Regions from separate parts of the Micromonospora sp. DT68 genome, predicted to be linked through region 1. Evidence: predicted binding sites of a transcription regulator. Region 1 holds the regulator's gene; the other holds the start of a gene.

Region 1 (11,670 bases):
GAGGGCCTGGTAGGTCTGCTCGGGGTCGGCGGTGGTGACCCGCCGGTCGCCGCCCCGAACGGTCGGGAACGCGGCGACAAGGGTCTCCTCGGTGACGCCCGCCGACTTCAGCGCGCTGGCCACCGCGCCGCCGACCCGGGCGAGGCCGGCGAGCAGGTGCTCGGTGGAGGTGTACTCGTCACCCAGCGGGCGGGCGATCTGCTCGGCGGCACCGATGGCGTTCACGAACTCCCGGGCCAGTGTGGGCTCGGCGATGCTGGAGCCGCGGGCGGCCGGCAGGCCGTCCACAGCGCGCTGGGCCGCCCGACGCAACTCGGCGGGGTCGGCCCCGACGGCGCGCAGCAGGCCGGTGGCTGTCGAACCGTCGGTGTCGAGCAGCGACAGCAGCAGGTGCCAGGGCTCGACGGTGGCGTGGCCGCGCTGGTTCGCGAGTGCGACGGCGCCGGTGATGGTCTCGCGGCTCTTGGTGGTGAGGCGTTCGGCGTTCATGGGCTCCCCCGGATCGGCGTTGTCCATTGGTTTGGACACAACCAGAGTTGAGCGTATTCCACTCAACCTTACCGCTGTGACACCCATCACTCGCGGGGACGCCACCGCCAGTCAGGGCCGTCGATTGCCGAGGGCCACTCATCTCCGGATCTGCCGCCCGCCCCGGAAGCTGTAGCCTTGCCCGGTGCGAGTACGTGTCGAGCAAACCGCCCTGCCGGGCATCGGCGTACGTCATGATCTGGTGACGGAGTCTGGACGCCGCCTGGGAGTCGTTTCCCACCGGAACGGCCGCCGCGATCTTGTCCTCTACGACCCGGACGACCCCGATTCCTGCCAGTCGGACATCCCGCTCACCGACGACGAGGCGGAGGCGTTGGCCGACATCCTCGGCGCGTCGCTGATGCTCGGCCAACTGTCCGGGCTGCGCGAGCAGGCCGCCGGTCTGCTCACCGAGCAGATCGCCATCCCGGCCGGCTCGCGGTACGTCAACCGGATGCTCGGTGACACGAAGGCACGCACCCGCACCAGCGCCTCCATAGTGGCGGTGCTGCGCGACGGCGAAGTCAACGTCTCACCGCTTCCCACCTTCCGCTTCGCAGCCGGCGACGTGGTGGTCGTTGTCGGGACCCGCAAGGGGCTCGACGGCGTGTCCGCCATCCTCGCCGACAGTGACCCGGACGGCTGAGGCGGATGCACGATTCCACAACTCTTCTCGTCGAAGTCGGCGCGCTACTTCTCCTCCTCGGGATCCTCGGGCGGCTCAGCCGCAGGGTAGGCCTGTCACCCATCCCGCTCTACCTGCTCGCCGGGCTCGCCTTCGGCCACGGCGGGTTGCTACCGCTGGACGCCAGCGAGGAGTTCTTCGCGGTCGGCGCCGAGATCGGCGTCATCCTGCTGCTGGTCATGCTCGGGCTGGAATACTCGGCGAACGAACTGGTCGGCAACCTCCGCTCGGCTGCTCCGGCCGGCCTCATCGACGGCGTACTCAACGCGTTGCCCGGCGCGGCCTTCGCCCTGCTGCTCGGCTGGGACTGGGTCGCCGCCCTGGTGCTCGGCGGCATCACCTGGGTCTCCTCCTCCGGCGTGATCGCCAAGGTCCTCGGCGACCTGGGCCGGCTCGGTAACCGGGAAACCCCGGTGATCCTCTCGGTGCTCGTCATCGAGGACCTGGCGATGGCGCTCTACCTGCCGCTGGTCACCGCCGTCCTCGCCGGCACCGGCCTGATCGGCGGCGGCATCGCCCTCGCCGTCGCGGTGGGCACCGTCCTGCTGGTGCTGGTCGTCGCCATCCGGTACGGCCACCTGATCTCGGCCGCACTGTCGGCGAGGGATCCGGAGGCTCTGCTGCTCGGCGTCCTCGGCCTGACCCTGCTGATCGCGGGAGTCGCCGCGAAACTCCAGGTGTCGGCGGCGGTCGGCGCATTCCTGGTCGGCATCGCGCTCTCCGGGCCGGTGGCGCACCACGCCACCGAGATGCTGTCCCCGCTGCGGGACCTGTTCGCGGCGGTGTTCTTCGTCTTCTTCGGCCTGGTCACCGACCCACGGGACATCCCGCCGGTGCTGCTGCCGGCGCTCGCGCTGGCCGTGATCACCATGGCGACGAAGACGCTCACCGGGTACCTCGCTGCCCGCCGGGTCGGCATCGGCGAGCCCGGTCGCTGGCGGGCCGGCCTGGCACTCGTACCCCGCGGGGAGTTCTCCATCGTCATCGCCGGACTGGCGGTGGCGGCCGGCAGCGTCGAGCCGCGGCTGGCCGCGCTGGCCACGGCCTACGTCCTGATCACCGTGGTGACCGGTCCGATGCTGGCCCGGCTGCCGGACTTCCAGTGGTTCAAACGGTGGCTACGCGCCCGCGCGCTGATCCAACGAAGCGCGCCGATACCCATCCCCGACTGACCTCGCCGCCGCCGCTGTCGTGCCGTTGACCAGCACGACAGCGGCGGCGATGGTCAGCGGCTCGTCCGTTCACACAAGCACAGCCAACGGTTGCCGAATTGCGCCCCTGCGGGTACTACCGCAGCAACCGGCGGGCAGGTTACCGTTTCGCCCCAGCAGCCACGGTCCGCGGGCCAGTGCCAACGCGGGCGAGAGCGGAAGGTTGGCCGGTGAGCGTGCAGGAGTCGACGTTCCACGGCTTTGCCAACCCCGTCGATCCGACTCCGGCGGAGTTGCGAGCCTGGGCATTCCAGCCCGATTCGGTGCCGCTTGCTTCCATGCCACCCGACTGGGATCTCCTCGTCTCCGGCGACCGGCTGGTGCTGACGCTCTTCGACCTGGCCATGGACCCGACCTGCCCGGCTCGACGCTTCGCGCTGCACTGCCTCTACATCTACGCCGCCGACGGCATCCGGACGAAATTCCGCGCCCACCCCAAGCGGCGCTTCCGCAAGCTGGTCGAGCAGGCCGAACGCGACGGCGACGAGCTGATGAGGATCTGGGCGCACAACGGCCGGGTACTCCTCGCCCGACCGGACCTGTTCGTCTACCGGGACTGGTGCGAAGGCGGCCTGGTTCGCGAGAACCGCCGCCTCGGCTGACACGCACCCGGCTGCCGAGGCGGCGATGAGCGACGGGCCGGGACCCCCCGTGGGTCCCGGCCCGCACATCGTTACCGGTCAGTCCTGCTTCCGACCGGATTCTGGCCGAGCGCTGTCGCCCTGGTCAGCACGGCCACCGTGGTCGGCGTGCTCGCCGTGGTCGGCCTCGTCGGCGCGGTCACCGTGGTCGGCGAACCGCCCTTCGACGATCCGGTCCCGGAAGCTTCCCTCGGTCACCTTGTCGAACTTCTCGCGGACGGTGTCGGCCAACCGTTCCAGCCGCTCCTCCGTCTGCTCCGCCAAGTTCTTCGCCGGCCCCGCCATCGTTCCCCCTCATCGCGCCGATAGGCCCGAATTAAGGCGGTAGGACCCGTATTGACAGGCTAACGGAAACGGTCCGGCCCGCGCCGGAAAACCGACACGGGCCGGGGGCCAGGAACGGCGAAAGTGAGCTGCGGGTCAGCGGTCCGGCGTGCGGCGGGGACGCCACACCACAAGCGCCGTGGACGTGCGGTTGGTCGGCACCAGGTCGCGGCCCGGGAAGCGGGCCAGCGACTCCAGCTCGGCCACCCGGCGGTACGCGGCGTCCAACTCCGCCTCCAGCCGGGCCACCCGCTGCTGCGCCTGCTCCAGCAGCCGTTCCAGCCCGATGATCCGCTTGACGCCGGCCAGGTTGATCCCGTCGTCCTGACTGAGCCGTTGCACCTCGCGCAGCAGCACCACGTCCCGAACGCTGTACCGGCGTCCGCCGCCAGCGGCCCGGCCCGGCTGCACCAGCCCCAGCCGGTCGTACTGGCGCAGGGTTTGTGGGTGCATCCCCGCCATCCGTGCCGCGACCGAGATCATGAGCACCTTGGCCTCGTAGGCCGGGTCACCCGAACCGAGGAACTCGCCCGACATCCCGCTCACCTCCGCGTCCACCCCACCGGACTAACTGACCCGACGCACCCGGGCGTCGAGATGTTCCCGCGCCGCCGCCGGACTCTGCTCGGCGAACGCCTCAAGTGCCGTGCGCGCCTCGTCAGACAGTCGGGCCGGCACCACCACCTCCAGCGTGACAAGCAGGTCGCCGGCCTGCCCGTCGCGGCGGACCACACCCTTGCCCCGGGCCCGCAGCACCCGCCCGCTGGGCGTGCCCGGCGGAACCCGCAGGGTTACCGCACCGTCGAGCGTGGGCACCCGCAGGTCCGTGCCGAGCACGGCCTCCGCGAAGGTGACCGGCACGGTCAGTGTCAGGTCGTCTCCGGTACGCCCGAACAGCTCGTCCGGTCGAACCTTGACGTGCACGAAAAGGTCGCCGGCCGGCCCGCCGCGCTCACCTGGCTCGCCGCGCCCGGCAAGCCGGATCCGCTGGCCGTCTGCCACTCCGGCCGGGAAGCGCACGTTGAGCGTGCGGGTCTTTGTGACACCGCCGCTGCCGTGGCACTCCGGGCACTTCTCCTCCACGACCGTGCCGACACCCTGACAGTTGCGGCACGGCTCGGAGAAGCTGAACGACCCCTGGTCCCGGGTCGTCACCCCGGCGCCGTGGCACACCGGGCAGGTGCGCGGCTGGGTGCCGGGCTTGGCACCGTTGCCGTGGCAGGTGTCGCAGACGCCCGGAGCACGCAGCGTCAGCGGCAGGGTCACCCCGCGGACCGCGTCGCCGAAGTCCAGCGCCACCTCGGCCTCCACGTCCCGGCCCCGGGCCGGACCACGCGCAGTTGCCTGCCCGCCGGCCTGCCCGCCGGAGAAGATCGAGCTGAACAGGTCCTGGAAACCGGCGCCGCCGAAGCGACGGTCACCGCCACCGCCCGCGCCGCCGTTGAACAGGTCGGACACGTCGAACGGCATGCCGCCCGGCTGGCCGGAGCCGCGGGCGTTGCGCCGGAACGCGCCCGAGCCGAACAGCGAACGCATCTCGTCGTACTCCCGGCGACGGCCGGCGTCCGACAACACGTTGTACGCCTCGGACACGGCCTTGAACCGCTCCTCGGCCTTCGGGTCGCCCGGGTTGTGATCCGGATGCGATTCCCGGGCCAGCTTGCGGTACGTCTTTTTGATGTCATCAGCGGAGGCGGCCTTGTCCACGCCGAGCACGGCGTAGAAGTCCTTCTCGAGCCAGTCCTTCGAACTCACCGGTCCACCTCCTTTCGACCGTCGTGGCCCGGCCGCCCCGCCCACCGCTGCGCGGGGGACGGGACGGCCCGGTCACTGTCTCGCACTATTCCGGATCCGCGACCGCGACCAGCGCGGGGCGCAGCAGCCGCTCACCGAGCTGGTAGCCGCGGCGCATGACCTGCACGCAGGTCGGCTCGCTGACGTCGGCCGAGGTCTGGTGCGCGACCGCCTCGTGCCGGGTCGGGTCGAACGGGTCGCCCTGCTCGCCGAAGGCGGCCAGGCCGAACTTGCCAAGCGCGGCGGTGAGCTGTTCCGCCACCGATCCGAACGGCCCGACCAGGTCGCCGTGTTCCCTGGCCCGGTCCAGGTCGTCAAGGATCGGCAGCAGCGCGGCCAGCACCGAGCCGGTCGCCTGCTCCTGCACCAGGCTGCGGTCCCGGTCGACCCGCTTGCGGTAGTTGGCGTACTCCGCCGACACCCGCTGCACGTCCCTGGTCCGCTCCTCCAACTCGGCCCGGAGCGCCTCAAGCTCGGCACCGAGTGACGTCCCGGTGCCGCCGCCGTCGACGGGCTGCGCCGGGGCGTCCACCACCGGCGGACCGGACGGCGTCGACCCGTCCACAGAGGTCGCCTCGATCTCGATCTCGTCGACCACTACCTCGGCATCCTCGACGAGGCCCTCGGCCGAGACGTCGCTCCCCGCGTCGGTGGCGGTGCCCTCCGGCTCCGTCGTGTCGGTGAGCTTGCGGTTGTTGCGGATGACCACCCGCTCCTCGTCGCCGGTGGCTGGCTCCGTGGGCGCGGAGCCACCCGGCGTCGACCCGGCGTCGTCCGGGTCGGCGGCTCGTGACTTCTGCGTCATGCGGCTACCTCATCCCTTCGCCGTGGATACGTCCCGGAGGCCGATCGTCACTTCTTGCCGTCCTCGTCCACGATCTCCGCGTCGACGACGTCGTCGGGACCGCCGGCAGCACCCGCCTGCGGACCGGTCGCACCGGCCGCACCGGGGCCTGCCGCACCCGGGCCGGCCTCGCCGCCGGGCTGCTGGCCCTGCTCGGACTGAGACGCGTAGAGCAGCGAGCCGGCCTGCTGGGAGACCTGCGCCAGCCGCTCGTGCGCCGACTTGATCTTCTCGATGTCCTGACCGCCGAGGGCACCACGCAGCTCGCCGAGCGCCTCGTTGAGCTGCTCCCGGTTCTCGCTGGGCAGCTTGTCGCCGCTCTCGGCGAGGAACTTCTCGGTCTGCCACTGGAGCGCCTCGGCCACGTTGCGGGTCTCGGCGTCGTCGCGGCGGCGCTTGTCCTCCTCCGCGTGCTCCTCGGCGTCCCGGCGCATCCGCTCGATGTCGTCCTTCGGCAGCGAGGAGCCGCCGGTGATCGTCATCTTCTGTTCCTTGCCGGTGCCCAGGTCCTTGGCGTGCACGTTGACGATGCCGTTGGCGTCGATGTCGAAGGCGACCTCGATCTGCGGCACGCCGCGCGGCGCCGGCGGAAGGCCGGTGAGCTCGAAGGTGCCGAGCTTCTTGTTGTAGGACGCGATCTCCCGCTCACCCTGGAACACCTGGATGAGCACCGACGGCTGGTTGTCGTCCGCCGTGGTGAAGACCTCGGAGCGCTTGGTCGGGATCGTGGTGTTGCGCTCGATCAGCTTGGTGAAGATGCCGCCCTTGGTCTCGATGCCCAGGCTCAGCGGGGTCACGTCGAGCAGCAGGACGTCCTTGACCTCGCCCTTGAGCACGCCAGCCTGGAGGGCGGCGCCGACGGCGACGACCTCGTCCGGGTTGACGCCCTTGTTGGGGTCGCGACCGGTGAGCTGCTTGACCAGGTCGGTGACGGCCGGCATCCGGGTGGAGCCGCCGACCAGGATCACGTGCTCGACGTCGGAGATCTTGATCCCGGCGTCCTTCACGGCCTGCTCGAACGGGCCCTTGCAGCGGTCCAGCAGGTCCTGCGTCATCCGCTGGAACTCGGCCCGGCTGAGCGTCACGTCGAGGTGCAGCGGGCCGGCCGCGCCAGCGGTGATGTACGGCAGGTTGATGTTGGTGGTGGTGGCGGCGGACAGCTCGATCTTGGCCTTCTCGGCGGCCTCACGGAGCCGCTGGAGCGCCATCTTGTCCTGGCTCAGGTCGATGCCGTGCTCGCCGCGGAACGTCTTGACCAGGTGGTCGATGATCCGCTGGTCCCAGTCGTCACCACCGAGCTGGTTGTCACCGCTTGTGGACTTGACCTCGACAACGCCCTCGGCCAGCTCGAGCAGCGACACGTCGAAGGTGCCGCCGCCGAGGTCGAAGACCAGGACGGTCTGCTCCTTGGAGCCCTTGTCCAGCCCGTACGCCAGGGCGGCAGCGGTCGGCTCGTTAACGATCCGCAGCACGTTGAAGCCGGCGATCTCACCGGCCTCCTTCGTCGACTGGCGCTGGCCGTCGTTGAAGTAGGCGGGAACGGTGATCACCGCGTCGGTGATCTGCTCACCCAGGTACGCCTCGGCGTCCCGCTTGAGCTTCATGAGGGTCCGGGCCGAGATCTCCTGCGGGGTGTACTTCTTGCCGTCGATGTCGACGGACCAGTTGGTGCCGATCTCCCGCTTGACCGAGCGGATCGTCCGGTCCGGGTTGGTCACCGCCTGGCGCTTCGCGACCTCACCGACGAGCACCTCGCCGTTACGGGCGAACGCGACGATCGACGGGGTCGTCCGCGAGCCCTCAGCGTTGGCGATGACGGTGGGCTCACCGCCCTCGAGAACGCTGACGCAGGAGTTCGTCGTGCCGAGGTCGATACCGACCGCACGTGCCATCTTCGCTTCCTCGCTTCGTAAGGTTGTGCAGGTGGCGGGTGTTGCCCGCGACTGCCTGGCGGGCACCGCCCGCAGCGGGCCCCACCACAAGTTGAGTGAACTTGACTCAATAGTGCCACGCGTTGGCGAATCGTCAAGTCGAGTTGAGCCGACCCCACGCAACCCAGACGTTATTACCGTCCGGTTGTCTTCCCTTGCATCGGTCGGGCACGCTTTAGCGGTGACGACGCACGGCGATTCCGCCACCCGTTCCGGCGCGCCCGCCGTCGCAGCCCGCACCGGCCCGCCGGACGCCGCGGAGGAGCCGCCCGCCACCACCGGGGACGACAGCCTCCCCGGCGCGCTGTCGGGTCTCCGGGCCGCGATCGGTGCCACCCGGTATCCCCTCGCGCTGCCCTCCGCCCACTCCGCCCGGCACACCGCCACGGCCCTCACCGACCAGCTCGACGACTACCTGCTGCCCCGGCTCGCCCGCCTGGACGCCCCCCTGCTCGTGGTGGTCGGCGGCTCCACCGGCGCGGGCAAGTCGACACTTGTCAACAGCCTGGTCAAGGCCCGCGTCAGCGCCGCCGGTGTGCTCCGGCCCACCACCCGCTCGCCGGTGCTGGTGTGCAACCCGGCCGACGCCACCTGGTTCCGGCAGGGTGACCTGCTGCCCGGGCTGACCCGCACCACGGAGCCCAGCGAAGACCCCCGAGCCCTGCACCTGGTCACCGCGCCGGCCCTGCCTCCCGGGCTGGCCTTCCTCGACGCGCCCGACATCGACTCGGTCGTCGACGCCAACCGGGCGCTCGCGAGCCAACTGCTCGCCGCCGCCGACCTCTGGCTCTTCGTCACCACCGCCGCCCGGTACGCCGACGCGGTGCCCTGGGAACTGCTGCGCAGCGCGCGGGCCCGGGGCGCGGTGATCGCCATGGTGCTGGACCGGGTGCCCGCCGAGGCCAGCGACGAGATCGCCGCGCACCTGACCGAGATGCTCGCCGAGCAGGACCTGGGCCGGGCACCCCTCTTCGTGCTCCCGGAGACCTGGGTCGACGGGCAGGGGCTGCTCCCGGAGGGCGTCACCGCGGCGCTCGCCGACTGGTTCGCCCGGCTGGCCGCCGACGCCGACGCCCGCGCCGCAGTGGTCCGGCAGACCCTGGACGGCGCGCTGGCCGCCCTGCACCCCGCCGTGGAGGAGTTGGCCGACGCCGCCGACGAGCAGGTCGCCGCCGCCGACGGGCTGGACGAGCGCGTCCGGGGCGCCTACCGGGGAGCCGAGCGGACGGTCGAGCAGGGCCTGCGGGACGGCCGGCTGCTCCGCGGCGAGGTGCTGGCCCGCTGGCAGGAGTTCGTCGGCACCGGCGAGTTCTTCCGCACCCTGGAGGCACGGATCGGTCGACTGCGGGACCGGCTGGTGGCCACCGTCACCGGTCGGCCAGCACCCGCCGCCGAGCTGCGCAACGCCATCGAGTCGCAGCTCGTCACACTGCTGCGCGGGGTGGCGTCCGAGGCCGCCGAGGCCGCGTACACCGGCTGGAAGGCGCATCCGGCGGGCGCCGACCTGCTTGAGCCGGGGCTCGCCCACCCCAGCGACGACCTGCCCGAACGCGCCGAGCGGATGGTCCGGGACTGGCAGCGCGGCGTGCTGGAACTCGTCCGGGTCGAGGGCGGCGACAAGCGGTTCGTGGCACGCACCGCCGCGTACGCAGTCAACGCCACAGGGCTGGCCGTGATGATCGCCGTGTTCGCCTCCACGGCGTTCATTCCCACCGGGTTGGAGGTGGCCGCCGGGGCCGGCACGACCGTCGCCGCCCAGGCCGTACTCCAGGCGATCTTCGGCGACCAGGCGGTGCGTACCCTCGCCGCGAAGGCCCGGACCGACCTGCTGGTCCGGGTACGGGCGCTGCTGGACACGGAGGCCGACCGCTTCCTGGCCCGCACCGCCGAAGCCCGGCCCGCAGCGGCGGCCGGCGACGAACTGCGCCGCGCCGCCGGCCTGGTCGAGCTGGCCCGGCACCGCAGCGGCCTGGCCACAGGCAGCGGCCTGCCGGCGGGCGGCGACGAGGAGGACTCCCGGTGACAAACATCGTCGGCCGGGTACGCGAGGCGTTCCGCGGCGACCAGCGCATCGACCCGGATGCGTTGATCACCCGCCTCGACGCGGTACGCCGGTTCCTGACCGCAGTCGACGGCCTGCTGCCCGACGCCGATCTGGTGCCCGCGCACACCCTCGTCGAGCGGGCCGGCACCCGGCTCGCGCTGTCCCGCGACCACACCGTCGTCGCCCTCGCAGGCGCCACCGGCAGCGGCAAGTCCAGCCTCTTCAACGCCCTGGCCCAACTGGAGCTCTCGCCGGTCGGGGTCCGCCGACCGACCACCGGCGTCACCCACGCCTGCGTGTGGGGGCCGCTGGAGGGCGCCAACCGGCTGCTCGACTGGATCGGTGTGCTGCCCCGGCACCGCTTCGTTCGGGAGAGCGCCCTCGACGGGGACGACGAGACGGCCCTGCACGGCCTGATCCTGCTCGACCTGCCCGACTTCGACTCGGTGCAGCGGTCGCACCGGCTGGAGGTGGACCGGCTGCTCGGCCTTGTCGACCAGGTGGTCTGGGTGGTCGACCCGCAGAAGTACGCCGACCGGGTGATCCACGACAGCTACCTGCGCGAGTTCCACAGGCACCGCGACGTCACCCTCGTCGTGCTCAACCAGGCCGACCGGTTGCCCCAGGCCGAGCTGCCCCGGGTCCTGGACGACCTGCGCCGGCTGCTCGACAGCGACGGGCTTACCGGAGTTCCACTGCTCGCCACCACCGCCATCGACCCGGCCGGGATGGTCGGGCTGCGCAACGCCCTGGAGCGGACGGTCGCCGAGCGGCAGGCCGCCCTGCGCCGGCTGGCCGGCGACGTCGACTCGGTGGTCGCCGGGCTGGACGAACTGGTCGGTTCGGCACGACGCCCGGCCGGACCGGACGACGCGGCCGTCGCCGGACTGAACCGGGCGCTGGCCGGGGCGGCCGGTGTGCCTGCGGTGGCCGAGGCGGTGGAGCAGGCGTACCGGCACCGGGCCGGCGCGGCCACCGGCTGGCCTGTGGTACGAGGCTGGCGTCGGCTCCGGCCCGACCCGCTGCGGCGGCTGCACCTGCCCGGCCCGACCGGCGACCAGGCCGACCCGGCGGAGAGCCTTGTCGCGGCGACCTCGGTACCGGACCCGACCGCCGCCCAGCGCTCGGCGCTCGGCCTGGCGATCCGCGCGGTGGCCGACCGGGCCGCCGCCCACCTGCCCGCCGCCTGGCCGCCCGTTGTCACAGCAGCCGCCCGGTCCCGCCTGAACGACCTGCCCGACGCGCTGGACCGCGCGATCGCCGGCGCCGATCTCGGCCTGGACCGGCGACCGCTCTGGTGGCGGGTCGTCGGCGCTGTGCAGTGGCTTGTCACCCTCGCCGCCGTGGTCGGGCTGGGCTGGCTGGCGCTCGGGTACGCGCTGCGGGTGCTCGGCCTGCCGGCGTTGGACAACCCGATGGTCGGCCAGGTGCCGCTGCCCACCCTGCTGCTGCTCGGCGGGCTGCTGGCCGGGCTGCTGATGGCGGCCCTGACCCGCCCGGTGATCCGCTGGGCGGCCCGGCGGGCACGCGGCCGGGCACAGCAGCGGCTGACGGCGAAGGTGGCCGACGTGGGGCACGAGTACGTGCTCGTTCCGGTGCGGACCGTGCTCGCCTCGTACGAGCAGGCACGGGAGGCGCTGGGGGACGCCGCCCACCGCTGACGCATCG
Region 2 (11,670 bases), on a different contig from region 1:
GTTGACCGTACGCACGTCAGCTGCCGTCCACGCCGGGGACGAGCAGGTCGTCAACGGTGACGGTCACTGTCGCCACGGTCAGGCCGGTGCTCGTGGTGATCCGGTCGGCCACCGCTGCCCGTACCGTCTCGGCGACGGCGGCCACGTTGTGCCCGTACCAGGTGATGAGGTGCAGGTCGAGGCCCACGGATTGGTCGTGCAGGCGTACGGAGGCCGGGTTGACCGCGCAGACGCCGTCCACCTGCCGGGCGGCCTCCGTCGCGATCCGCGCGACTGTCGCCGCGTCGATGATCGGCTCGGGCAGGGCGACGCCGGGCGCGGTGGGCGGGTGCGCGGTCATCGGCGACGCCGGGAGTCGGCGCGGTCGCCCAGTCCGGTGACCGCGAGGTCGCCGTCGAGCACCCGGACCACGAGCCAGCCGAGCAGGCCGGCCAGCACGGCGCCGACGGTCACCTCGACGCCGGCGAGCGCCCAGACCGCCACCCCGAGGAAGCCGGCGAGGAAGCCGAACTGCTGACGCGACATGTCACCTCCCGACCGGCGGTACCGGCGATCCCGCTGGATACACAGGGAGGCCATCCCTGGAACGTCAGCGAGATGTGATCTGCATCACACGGTGCCTCGGCTCGCCATGATCGACCACCTAGACTCGGCCCGGTTCGAGCGACCGGGGGATGGCAGATGACGAGCAGCGACGAGCGCGGCTGGCTGCGGCCCCTGTCCGCCGACGGTGGGCGCGACGCGCTGTTCACCCGCGCCGGTCACCGGGTGTACGCCGACTGCCGGCTCAGTGAGCTGGTCCCGGGGCGTCCGCCGGGCGTCACCGGCAGCCAGTGGAGTTCGGCCAGCCGGGCGGCCTTCGACCTCGTGGTCTGCGCCGCCGACTCCGGCCGGCCGGTCGTCGCGGTGGAGATCGGCCCCGTCGCGCTTCCCGGTTCGGCCGAGCAGCGCGCCGAGCGACTGAAGGACGCCGTCAGCGCGGCCGTCGGGCTGCCCGTGCTGCGGGTCGGCTCGCCGACGCTGCGGGCCGTCGACTCCGGCCGGCGCCTGGTCGAGTACGTCATCGACGCGCGCGCCTACGCGTCAGACGCCGGGATGGGCGGTGCCGAGGACGAGCCGGCCCCGGTGGGTTTCCGGGACATCCTCGGGCGGCTCCCGGACGGGCGTACCGGCCCGGTCAACGACCTCGGCGCGTTGAGTCGCGCGGCGGCGGTCGACGCGTACGTGGCGGGGCGGCTGGCCGACCCGATCGTGCGCGCGCTGCACGTGCGCTGGGCGGACGGCCCGGCGCAGGGGTGGAGCTGGGTGCAGGTCCGCCCGGACGTGTGTCTGGTGGAGCGGGTCTCGGTGACCGAGCAGAGGTTCTCCTGTGGAGTCGACGCGGCCCGGCTGGCCGAGGATCTCGCGGCGGTCGCCGTCGGTGTGCGGCTGCGAGGGCTGGAGCCGGACGACCCGGCACTGCGGGCGCGGGCCGATCTCACCGCGGAGATCGTCGCGTTGAGCCGGCGCCGCCACGAGTTGGTCGGCGGTTTCGCGTTCGACCATCTCTGCGTCGACTGATCGGCCGTTTCCCCTCTGACCTGCTGCGCCTTCGGTCAGTGCCGGGTCGGAGCAATTTTTTGTGCGCCGGGTTGAACCTTCCCGGACGCGGTCCCGTACTCCTGCGCGAATGAAGAGGATCTCCCCATCCGCGTCGACCGGACGCGGGAGACGGTGCGGAAAGGGCATCGTCGGCCATCGACACGTTACCGGGTAGGTCGCGGTGGTCGCCGCCGTGGCGTGCCATCTCACATCCGTCGGTCCGCCGAGGGCAGGAATCCACTACCGGATCGAGAAGGAGAGCAATTCGATGCGCAGGTCCACTCGGGCGCGCCGGCCATCCGGCATCGCGCGGAGCAAGCGTCTGCTGGCCGTTGTCGGCACGCTCGTGGTCTTCGGCGGAGTAGTCGCCGTCACCCAGATTTCGTCGGCCCAGGACCGGCGGACGAACAAGCCCCGGCCGGCCGCCGGACAATGCGTGGAGCCGAGCCCCGGATCGACCGCGCCGAGCGGCAACTCGACAAGCCGAACCTGGCAGAACGGCCGGTGGGTACGCAATCACTGGGGTGACGGTCAGCAGTCGGTCGCGGAATGCGAGGACGGTAAGGACGGCACTGTCGGCACCGGTTCGGCAATCGCCTGCCCGGATGTGGCGGCGCGGCTGCCGCAGGTGCCGGACCGGGCGCGCGCAGAGGTCGACCGCAATCTGGCGCAGTTGCAGACCCAGATCGCGGATGCCGACCGCCGGCTGGCCGCCGAGGGCAACAAGGGCGAGACGTTCATCCGCAACGCGATCCTGCAGCCGTTGGCCGCCAAGCGGAAGGCGGTGTTGGACCGGATCACGCTCGCCATCGACCGGGTGGGGCCGCGCCCGCAGGGTCTGGCGCAGCTCGCCGATTGCCAGGTGCAGCCGACCGGCAACACGGGCGGTAACAACGGTGGCGGTAACAACGGCGGTGGGAACAACGGCGGTGGGAACAACGGCGGTGGGAACAACGGCGGTGGGAACAACGGCGGTGGGAACACCGGCGGTGGGAACACCGGTGGCGGCAACAATGGCGGTGGCAACAACGGTGGCGGCAACAATGGCGGCGGGAACAACGGTGGCGGCAACAACGGTGGCGGTAACGCCCCGGGTGCCGGCCTCGGCGTGCTGGCCAACAACTGCGACGAGAGCCAGTTGCAGGCGCACGACGGCTTCCAGAACGGCAACCGCTGCGTGAGCACCGCGTTCGGTGAGGTCGGCGCCGCCGCCAACAACCCGTCGCTGCTGATCACCCAGTTCCCGCAGCAGGTCGACCGCAACCAGACCTTCACCCTGCGGATCAGCACCCGCAACCTGGTCCGGGACCGCTTCCTCGCGGCCGGTCAGGGCGGGTACTACGTGGAGAGTTCGCTGCTCAACGCCCAGGGCCTGGTGCGGGGTCACTTCCACACCGCCTGCCGGATGCTGGACAGCCTGACCGCGCCGCCCGAGCCGCAGGAGGTGCCGGCGTTCTTCGTCGCCACCGAGGACGGTCGCGGCGGTGCACAGCCCGACGAGGTGACCATCCAGGTCCCTGGCCTGCCGGAATCGGGTACGGCGCAGTGCTCCGTCTGGGCCGGCGACGGGTCGCACCGTCTGCCGATGATGGAGCGGGCCAACCAGACCCCGGCGTTCGACGCGGTGCGTATCGAGGTCAACTGATTCGGAGTGGACCGGCGGCGGCCGGCCACCCGGGGTGGTAGCCCCGGGTGGCCGGCCGCACACAAACTGACGGGGTCACGCCGTTGCCGGCGGGACCCCGTCGTTGTGTCGCCCGATCAGCGGTTCTTGTACGCCTCGACGACCTCGACCGGGATCCGACCCCGCTCGGAAATCTTGTAGCCGTTCTTGACGGCCCATTCCCGGATGGCCCGGTTCTGCTCCCGGTCCATTCCCGCGCCGCTGGGCCGTCCAGGGCGCCGAACGGTCCGCGTGCTCTCCGCCGGGCCCCGACCGATGCGCCGGCCGGCATTGATGTACGGATCCAGAGCCTTGCGCAGCACGCCGGCATTCTCGTCCGAGACGTCGATCGTGTAGGCCGCGCCGTCGAGGCTGAACTCGACGGTCCGGTCGGCCTTCCCGCCGTCGAGGTCGTCCGTCAGCACCGTGATTACTTTTCTCGCCATTGCCAATTACTCCCTGTGTGTGGCGGGATGTGCCCAAAGTCTGACCTATCATCCGGGGAAACCGCAACAATATGCGTCCCATTCATTTCGGCGGGTCGCGATTGGGTGACGAGCAAAACCGGGAACAGCTGCTGAATCAGCGGCGCTGGCGCAATGTCATTCGGTGAGGAGACCGCTCTGACCGGCGACGGCAGCGGCCTCCGCGCGGTTGGACACCCGCAGCTTACGCAGCAGCGCGGCGGTCATCCGTTTCACCGTCCGCTCCGACACGTGCAGTTCCTCGGCGACGTCGAGGGTGTTGCGGCCGGCGGCGATCGCCCGCAGCAGTCGGCATTCCTCGCTGTCCAGGTCGACGGGCGCGGGCCGGTTGGGGCGCAGCAGCGTGCGCAGCAGTTCGGCCGGTAGCACCGCCCATCCGTCGAGGATGGCCAGCAGCGGGGGCAGTAGTTCCTCCGGCTCGCTGGTCTTCGGCAGGAACCCCTCGGCGCCGGCCCGCAGCGCCTCCAGCGCGGGCGCGGGGTCGGTGGAACCGGACATCGCGACCACCCGTACCCGGGGGGTGGTCCGGCGGATCGCGGCGATCGCCCGGATGCCGCCGGGCGGCGGCATGTGCAGGTCGACGAGCGCCAGGTCGGGGCGGCAGCAGCGGACCAGGGCGGCGGCACCGGCGGCGTCACCGGTCGACGCGATCACCTCGGCGCGGCCGTCGGTCGTCGCCGGGAGCAGCAGCTCAAGGCCACGGACGAAGAGGGAGTGGTCGTCCACGACGGCGAGTCTGAGGGTGGGTGCGTCCGGCATGTCTGCGCCGTTCCCCAGCGGGTACCAATCATGCGGGTATGCACCAAAAGAGGGGAGTCGGGTGGATGCACGCACGGCACGGCTTGCGGGGCCTGCTGCGAGAGTTGCGCCGGCCCGCGCCCGGACCGGTCGACGCGACACCGGGCCACTCGGATCTGCTGCTGCGGGTGCTCTGCCACGAGTTCCGTACGCCGGTCAGCACGTTGACGTCGTTGACCCGGGCGCTGGCCGACGAGCGTCGGGCGCTCACCGACGCCGACCGTCAGGCGATCACCGAGTTGGCCCGCGACCAGGCACTGCACCTCCAGAGCCTGCTGCGGGACGCGACCGCGGGCACCGGCGCGCTGACGCCGACAGCCCAGGCGGACACCACAGTGCCCCTGGTCGGCATCCTGCGCGAGGCGGCCGCGCTGGTGCCACCGTCGCGGCGGCGGGCCCGGGCCACGCGCCGGGCGGCCACCTGCCCGGTGCCGGCCGGTCGAACGCGGCAGGTGTTGGTGAACCTCGTGGAGAACGCGCTGCGACACGGGCCGACCGGGGGGCACGTCGGGATCTACGCGGCGCTGCGCGGCTCCGGCCTGAGCATCGTGGTGACCGACCAGGGGCGGGTGAGTGAGGATCTGCTGCTGGCGCTGCGCCGCCCGGCGCCGGCGGTCGGGATGTCCGGGCTCGGCCTGTGGATCGTGCGGCAACTGGTGGCCGTCGACGGGGGAACGCTGCGGGTGTTCCGGCTGCGCCCTCGTGGCGTGGCGCTGGAGGTGCTGCTTCCGGCTGCCGCCCCGCCACGCTGACCCCGTCGGGACGCGGATTGGCCCGGCAGGGTCACCGGTCGGGGAACCGCATCGGTGCCAGCATTCCCGGCACTGAGGAGGATCGATGTTCAGCCACATCAAGGATCTACAGTTCGAGGCCAAGCCGGATGGTCCGGACGCCGCCTTCGCCCGCCGGCTCCAGGAGGTCCTGGGCGGCAAGTGGGGCGAGATGACAGTCGCCAACCAGTACCTCTTCCAGGGGTGGAACTGCCGGCTGCCCGGCAAGTACAAGGATCTGCTGCTCGACGTCGGCACCGAGGAGGTCGGTCACGTCGAGATGATCGTCACCATGATCACCCGATTGCTTGACAACGCGCCGCTGTCGCTGTCGGAGGGCGTCGCGGACAACCCCGGGGGCGCGGCGACCTACGCCGGGTCGAACCCGGCGCACTTCATCCACGGCGGTGGCGGGGCGTTGCCCGCCGACTCCAACGGTGTGCCCTGGAACGGCGCGTTCATCACCGCCAGCGGCAACCTGATGGCTGACTTCCAGCTCAACGTGACCGCCGAGGCCCAGGGTCGACTCCAGGTCGCCCGCCTGTTCAACATGACCGACGACCCGGGCGTCAAGCAGATGCTGCGCTTCCTGCTGGCCCGCGACACGATGCACCAGAACATGTGGCTGGCGGCCATCGAGCAGTTGAAGGAGGACGGCCTGGAGGACATGCCGGTGCCCGAGGCGTTTCCGGATTCGGGCGAGTTCTCCGACGAGTTCAGCTACACCTACCTGGGCTTCTCCGCAGGCACCGACGCCGCGCAGGGGCGGTGGGCGTCCGGGCCCACGCCGGACGGCAAGGGCGAGTTCCGGTACGACGACAACCCGGTCGCGAACGCCCCGGAGCCGGCGTTGGCCCCGGGTGACCCGCGGCTGTACGGCACCAATCCGGGCGTGGTCGGCGGGTGGTGAACACGGTCAAGAGCAAGCTCACCTGATGCCGTCCCGTCGGGTCGCCCGGGTTCCCGTGCGGCCCGACGGCGGGTGTCAGCCCGCGTCCGGCCGTGCCGCTGGAAGTGGTCTGGGTCACATGATGGAACAAGGGGAACGTTTTGTTACTTGAGTGGTACACGCTCAAGTCAACGTGATAGCAGGTGTTCGATGGCAACTCTTCCGGTACTTCCCCTGACCGACGCCGTTCTCCTTCCCGGCATGGTCATCCCGGTGACCCTCGACCCGACCACCCAGGCCGCCATCGACGCGGCGCGGGCGACCGGCGACCGCAAGCTGCTGGCCGTCCCGCGCATCGACGGCGAGTACGGCCCCGTCGGCGTGGTCGCCACCATCGAGAAGGTCGGCCGGCTGCCCGAGGGTGAGCCCGCCGCCGTCATCCGTGGCCTGTCCCGGGCCCGTATCGGCTCTGGTGTGCCGGGCCCCGGCGCGGCGCTCTGGGTCGAGGCGGCCGAACTCGACGAGCCGGCACCCGCCGGCCGGGCCCGGGAACTCGCCCGCGAGTACCGCGCCCTGGTGACCTCAGTGCTCCAGCAGCGGGGCGCCTGGCAGGTCATCGACGCGGTGGAGCGGATGACCGACCTCTCCGAGCTGGCCGACTCGGCCGGGTACGCGCCCTGGCTGACAGTGGACCAGAAGAACGAACTGCTCGCCGCGCCGGACGTCACCGCCCGGCTGGAACTGCTCGTCGGCTGGGTGAAGGACTACCTGGCCGAGCAGGAGGTCACCGAGCAGATCAACAGCGACGTCCGCGAAGGGCTGGAGAAGTCGCAGCGGGAGTTCCTGCTGCGCCAACAGCTCGCCGCGATCCGCAAGGAACTGGGCGAGGACGAGCCCGACGGTTCGGCCGACTACCGGTCCCGCGTCGAGAGCGCCGACCTGCCGGAGAAGGTCCGTGAGGCCGCTCTGCGCGAGGTGGGCAAGCTGGAGCGGTCCAGTGACGCCTCCCCGGAGGCCGGCTGGATCCGTACCTGGCTGGACACCGTTCTCGAAATGCCGTGGGGCACGCGTACCCAGGACAACACCGACCTGGCCGCGGCCCGGGAGGTGCTCGACGCCGACCACGCCGGCCTGGCCGACGTGAAGGACCGCATCCTGGAGTACCTCGCGGTGCGCAACCGCCGGGCCGAGCGCAACCTCGGCGTGGTCGGCGGGCGCGGCTCCGGCGCGGTGCTGGCCCTCGCCGGTCCTCCCGGTGTCGGCAAGACCAGCCTCGGCGAGTCGGTGGCCAGGTCGCTCGGGCGTAACTTCGTCCGGGTCTCCCTCGGCGGTGTGCGCGACGAGGCCGAGATCCGCGGTCACCGGCGCACGTACGTCGGCGCGCTGCCGGGTCGGATCGTCCGCGCCCTGCGCGAGGCCGGTTCGATGAACCCGGTCGTGCTCCTCGACGAGGTGGACAAGCTGGCCGCAGGCTATGCCGGTGACCCGGCCGCCGCCCTGCTGGAGGTGCTCGACCCGGCGCAGAACCACACCTTCCGCGATCACTACCTGGAGGTCGACCTCGACCTGTCCGACGTGCTCTTCCTGGCCACCGCCAACGTGGTGGAGTCCATCCCCGGCCCGCTGCTGGACCGGATGGAGCTGGTCATGCTCGATGGCTACACCGAGGACGAGAAGGTCGCCATCGCCCGGGACCACCTGCTGCCCCGGCAGCGGGAACGGGCCGGTCTGACCGCCGACGAGGTGCAGATCGCCGACGAGGCGCTGGCACTGGTCGCGGGGGAGTACACCCGGGAGGCAGGCGTCCGGCAGCTCGAACGTGGCCTGGCCAAGATCCTGCGCAAGGTGGCGGTGACGCTGGCGACCGACCCGTCGCCGGTACGCGTCGACACCGGCAACCTCGCCACCTACCTGGGACGGCCGAAGTTCACTCCGGAGTCGGCAGAGCGCACCGCTGTGCCCGGCGTGGCGACCGGGCTCGCCGTCACCGGCGCGGGTGGGGACGTGCTCTTCATCGAGGCGACCAGCATGGAGGGCGAGCCGGGGCTGACCCTTACCGGTCAGCTCGGTGACGTGATGAAGGAGTCGGCGCACATCGCGCTGTCGTACCTGCGCTCCAACGGGCGGCGGTTCGGCATCGACCCGAACGTCCTGGCCGGACGCCGGATCCACGTCCACTTCCCGGCGGGCGCGGTGCCCAAGGACGGCCCGAGCGCCGGCATCACAATGGTGACGGCCCTGGCGTCGCTTGTCACCGGCCGGCCGGTCCGCCCCGAGTTCGGGATGACAGGCGAGGTGACGCTCTCCGGGCGGGTGCTGCCGATCGGCGGGGTGAAGCAGAAACTGCTCGCCGCGCACCGGGCCGGCCTCACCGAGGTCATCATCCCGGCCCGCAACGAGCCGGACCTGGACGACCTGCCGGCCGAGGTACGCGAGGCGCTGACAGTGCACACCCTGGCCGACGTGGCCGACGTACTCGCCCTGGCGTTGCGTCCGGCCGACGTCGAAGCGCTGGACGGTCCGGCGCTCGCCGCGGCCTGACGCTCCACCGCAACGGCCCCCACCGTCTCGTGTAGACGGTGGGGGCCGTTTGCGTACTACTGTCTCGGTCGAGCTCTCAACAACCCTCACCGCCGCGAGGCGGCGCCCCCGGAGGAACCCCCGTGAACACCGTGCTCTGGGTCATCCAGATCCTGCTCGCCGCCATCTTCGCCGGCGCCGGCCTGGCCAAACTGACCCAGCCGAAGGAGAAGCTGCGCGACCGGATGGGCTGGGTCGACCCCGTCCCGCCCAGCCAGGTCAAGGCGCTCGGGGCCGTCGAGGTGCTTGCCGCCTTCGGCCTCGTGCTGCCCGCCCTCACCGGTATCGCCACCGTCCTCACCCCGCTGGCAGCCCTCGGGCTGGTCATCGTCATGATCGGCGCCATCCTGGTGCACCTGCGCGACATGAAGAAGCAGGACACCGCCGACCGGCGCCGCACGGAGATCCAGGGCGCCGTCACCTGCGTGGTGCTGCTCGTCCTCGCCGCCGTCGTGGCGTGGGGTCGCTTCGGCCCGTACTCCCTCTGATCCGCGCCGGCGGCGTGCTCAGCGCTCGTCGCCTCCACGGTCTCGACGGACTGTGGCCTTGCGGCCCTTGATCGTGCTCTGGCGCAGCCCCGAGATGACCTCGTCGGCAACCCCCTGCGGCACCTCCACCAGCGAGAACCGGTCGGCGATCTCGATCGAGCCGATGTCCCGGCCACGGATACCGGTCTCCCCGGTGATCGCGCCCACCAGATCCTGCGGGCGTACGCCGGCACGCCGACCCAGGCCCACGAAGACCTGGACGGTGTTGCCGCCGCCCGAACGAGGCCGGCCCCCGCCACGACGATCGCCGCCCCGGCCACCGGCCTCCGGGCGACCCTCACGCGGGCCGCGCACCGGCACCTGCGGGATCTCCTCCTCGTCGTCGGAGCCCGGCGAGGTCACCTCGTGCGCGAGCTTCACGGCGGCGAGGGCGACCTCCATCAGGTCGAACTCGTCGGTAAGCGTCTCCACGATCACCCGGTACGGGTCGAGGTCGTCCTCCAGCAGGCTCTCCCGCAGCGCCGCCTGCGTCAGCTCCAACCGGCGGGTACGCATGTCCGCAACCGTGGGGATCTTGTCGATGGTGATCCGCTGGCCGGTCACCCGCTCGATCGTCTTGAGCATCCGGTGCTCGCGCGGCTCGGCGAGGGTGATCGCCACGCCCTCACGCCCGGCCCGACCCACCCGCCCGATCCGGTGCACGTACGACTCCGGCGCCGACGGCACGTCGTAGTTGACCACGTGGGTGAGCTGCTCGACGTCCAGCCCTCGCGCCGCCACGTCGGTGGCCACCAGCAGGTCGGCCGTGCCGGCCCGCAGGCGCCCCATCACCCGGTCCCGCTGTTCCTGGCTCATCCCGCCGTGCAGCGCCTCGGAGCGGTAGCCCCGGCCGTTCATCGTCTCGGTCAGCCGGTCGACCTCCTCGCGGCTGCGGCAGAACACGATGGCGGCCGTCGGCGACTCCACGTCAAGCACCCGACCCAGCGCGGCAGGCTTGTGCGCCCGCGTCACGATGTACGCGCTCTGCCGCACCCGGGGCGCCTCACCCGCGACCTGCTGCTCCCGGCCGATCTCGATGCGGACCGGCTCGCGCAGGTGCTGGCGGGCCATCCCGTCGATGCGCGACGGCATGGTGGCCGAGAAGAGCACGGTCTGGCGCTGCGCCGGAGCGTGCTCCAGGATCGCCTCGATGTCCTCGGCGAAGCCCATGTCGAGCATCTCGTCGGCCTCGTCGAGCACCACCGTGGCCAGGCCGCCGAGGCGCAGGGTGCCCCGGGCGATGTGGTCCAGTGCCCGCCCGGGGGTGGCCACCACCACGTCAACCCCGCTGTCCAGCGCCCGCAACTGCCTCCCGATCGGCTGCCCACCGTAGATCGGCAGCACCCGCGCGCCCAGGTCCTTGCCGTAGCGGTGGAACGCCTCGGACACCTGCACCGCCAGCTCCCGCGTCGGCACCAGCACCAGCGCCACCGGGTCGCCGCCCTGGCGGTGCGGCGTCATGAGGTTCAGCAGCGGCAGCGCGAACGCTGCCGTCTTGCCGGTGCCGGTGGCTGCCTGCCCCAGCAGGTCCCGACCCTCCAGCAGGGGCGGGATGGCCTCCCGCTGGATGGGAGTCGGCTCCTCGTAGCCGAGGGCTGCCAACGCGCCCAGCAGCTCGGAGCGCAGCCCCAGCTCCGTGAAGGCGTTCGCCTCGTCGGTGGCGTCGGGGGCGTTGTCGGTCGGGGCGTCGTGCTGTGCAGGTGCGGAACTCATGCGTCAAGTTTTTCATCACCCCGTCGCGCCCGCTGCGCCGCCCGGCACAACATCAGTGGCCGTTGCCGTGCGACACCGCTCCGGACCGACGCCAGGGCCGCCCGCCGCCCCGTGTCGGCGGGCGGCCGGATCAGCCGCCGTCCGGTGTCGGCGGGCGGCCGGATCAGCCGCCGTCCGGTGTCGGCGGGCGGCCGGATCAGCCGCCGACGCTCAGGAGCGCGAAGATCATCGTGGCGGCGATGGCCGCGTCCAGCACCCCGCACCACTCGGAGAAGGCGCGTGGCACCACCCGCCCGGTGCGGTGATGCGCAAGATCCCAGACGGCGTGCGCCAACCAACCGAAGGCGACCAGCCAACCGGCGGTCCGCCCACCGGCCGCCACCGCGACCAGCGCCAGGCCGACCCAGCCGGCCAGACCGAGGAACTGCGTGGTGAGCACCCCGGGCCCGCGCAACGTCCGCCGTGCCAGACCGATCAGCAGGTACGCCCCGGGCAGCACCAGCATCGTCCACGGGCTGAGCAGAGCCGGGTCGACCCACATGTCCACGGTCATCAGCAGGGCCAACCCGGTCGGCCAGCGGCGGGCGAGCGCCACGACGGCCGGGTGCCGGCGTACCGCCACCGGTGCCGCGTGCCGGTGCCGCAGCGCCACCAGCACCATCGC

The links. The regulator HspR, encoded in region 1, represses chaperone genes until heat shock. The targets are predictions, from matches to a motif close to TTGAGTNNNNNNNACTCAA.
Region 2: lon (endopeptidase La) is a predicted target of HspR. The motif match lies at 6,355-6,373, and genes of this name have one in related genera.

What each region holds. Positions count from the first base shown of each region.
Region 1 is NZ_JBNCNZ010000003.1:135,812-147,481, forward strand. Features, by position in the region: gene clpB (ATP-dependent chaperone ClpB) at 1-489, opposite strand, end outside; gene ACPXB1_RS06795 (cation:proton antiporter regulatory subunit) at 674-1,174, shown strand; gene ACPXB1_RS06800 (cation:proton antiporter) at 1,180-2,385, shown strand; gene ACPXB1_RS06805 (hypothetical protein) at 2,595-3,026, shown strand; gene ACPXB1_RS06810 (hypothetical protein) at 3,105-3,350, opposite strand; gene ACPXB1_RS06815 (heat shock protein transcriptional repressor HspR) at 3,486-3,926, opposite strand; gene dnaJ (molecular chaperone DnaJ) at 3,957-5,144, opposite strand; gene grpE (nucleotide exchange factor GrpE) at 5,230-5,988, opposite strand; gene dnaK (molecular chaperone DnaK) at 6,036-7,919, opposite strand; gene ACPXB1_RS06835 (ABC transporter) at 8,140-9,981, shown strand; gene ACPXB1_RS06840 (GTPase) at 9,978-11,663, shown strand.
Region 2 is NZ_JBNCNZ010000005.1:41,730-53,399, reverse strand. Features, by position in the region: gene ACPXB1_RS10990 (DUF6286 domain-containing protein) at 1-15, opposite strand, end outside; gene ACPXB1_RS10985 (Asp23/Gls24 family envelope stress response protein) at 17-340, opposite strand; gene ACPXB1_RS10980 (hypothetical protein) at 337-525, opposite strand; gene ACPXB1_RS10975 (hypothetical protein) at 682-1,560, shown strand; gene ACPXB1_RS10970 (hypothetical protein) at 1,850-3,226, shown strand; gene ACPXB1_RS10965 (histone-like nucleoid-structuring protein Lsr2) at 3,343-3,690, opposite strand; gene ACPXB1_RS10960 (response regulator transcription factor) at 3,847-4,455, opposite strand; gene ACPXB1_RS10955 (sensor histidine kinase) at 4,554-5,279, shown strand; gene ACPXB1_RS10950 (manganese catalase family protein) at 5,365-6,207, shown strand; gene lon (endopeptidase La) at 6,397-8,727, shown strand; gene ACPXB1_RS10940 (DoxX family protein) at 8,850-9,254, shown strand; gene ACPXB1_RS10935 (DEAD/DEAH box helicase) at 9,273-11,006, opposite strand; gene ACPXB1_RS10930 (hypothetical protein) at 11,203-11,670, opposite strand, start outside.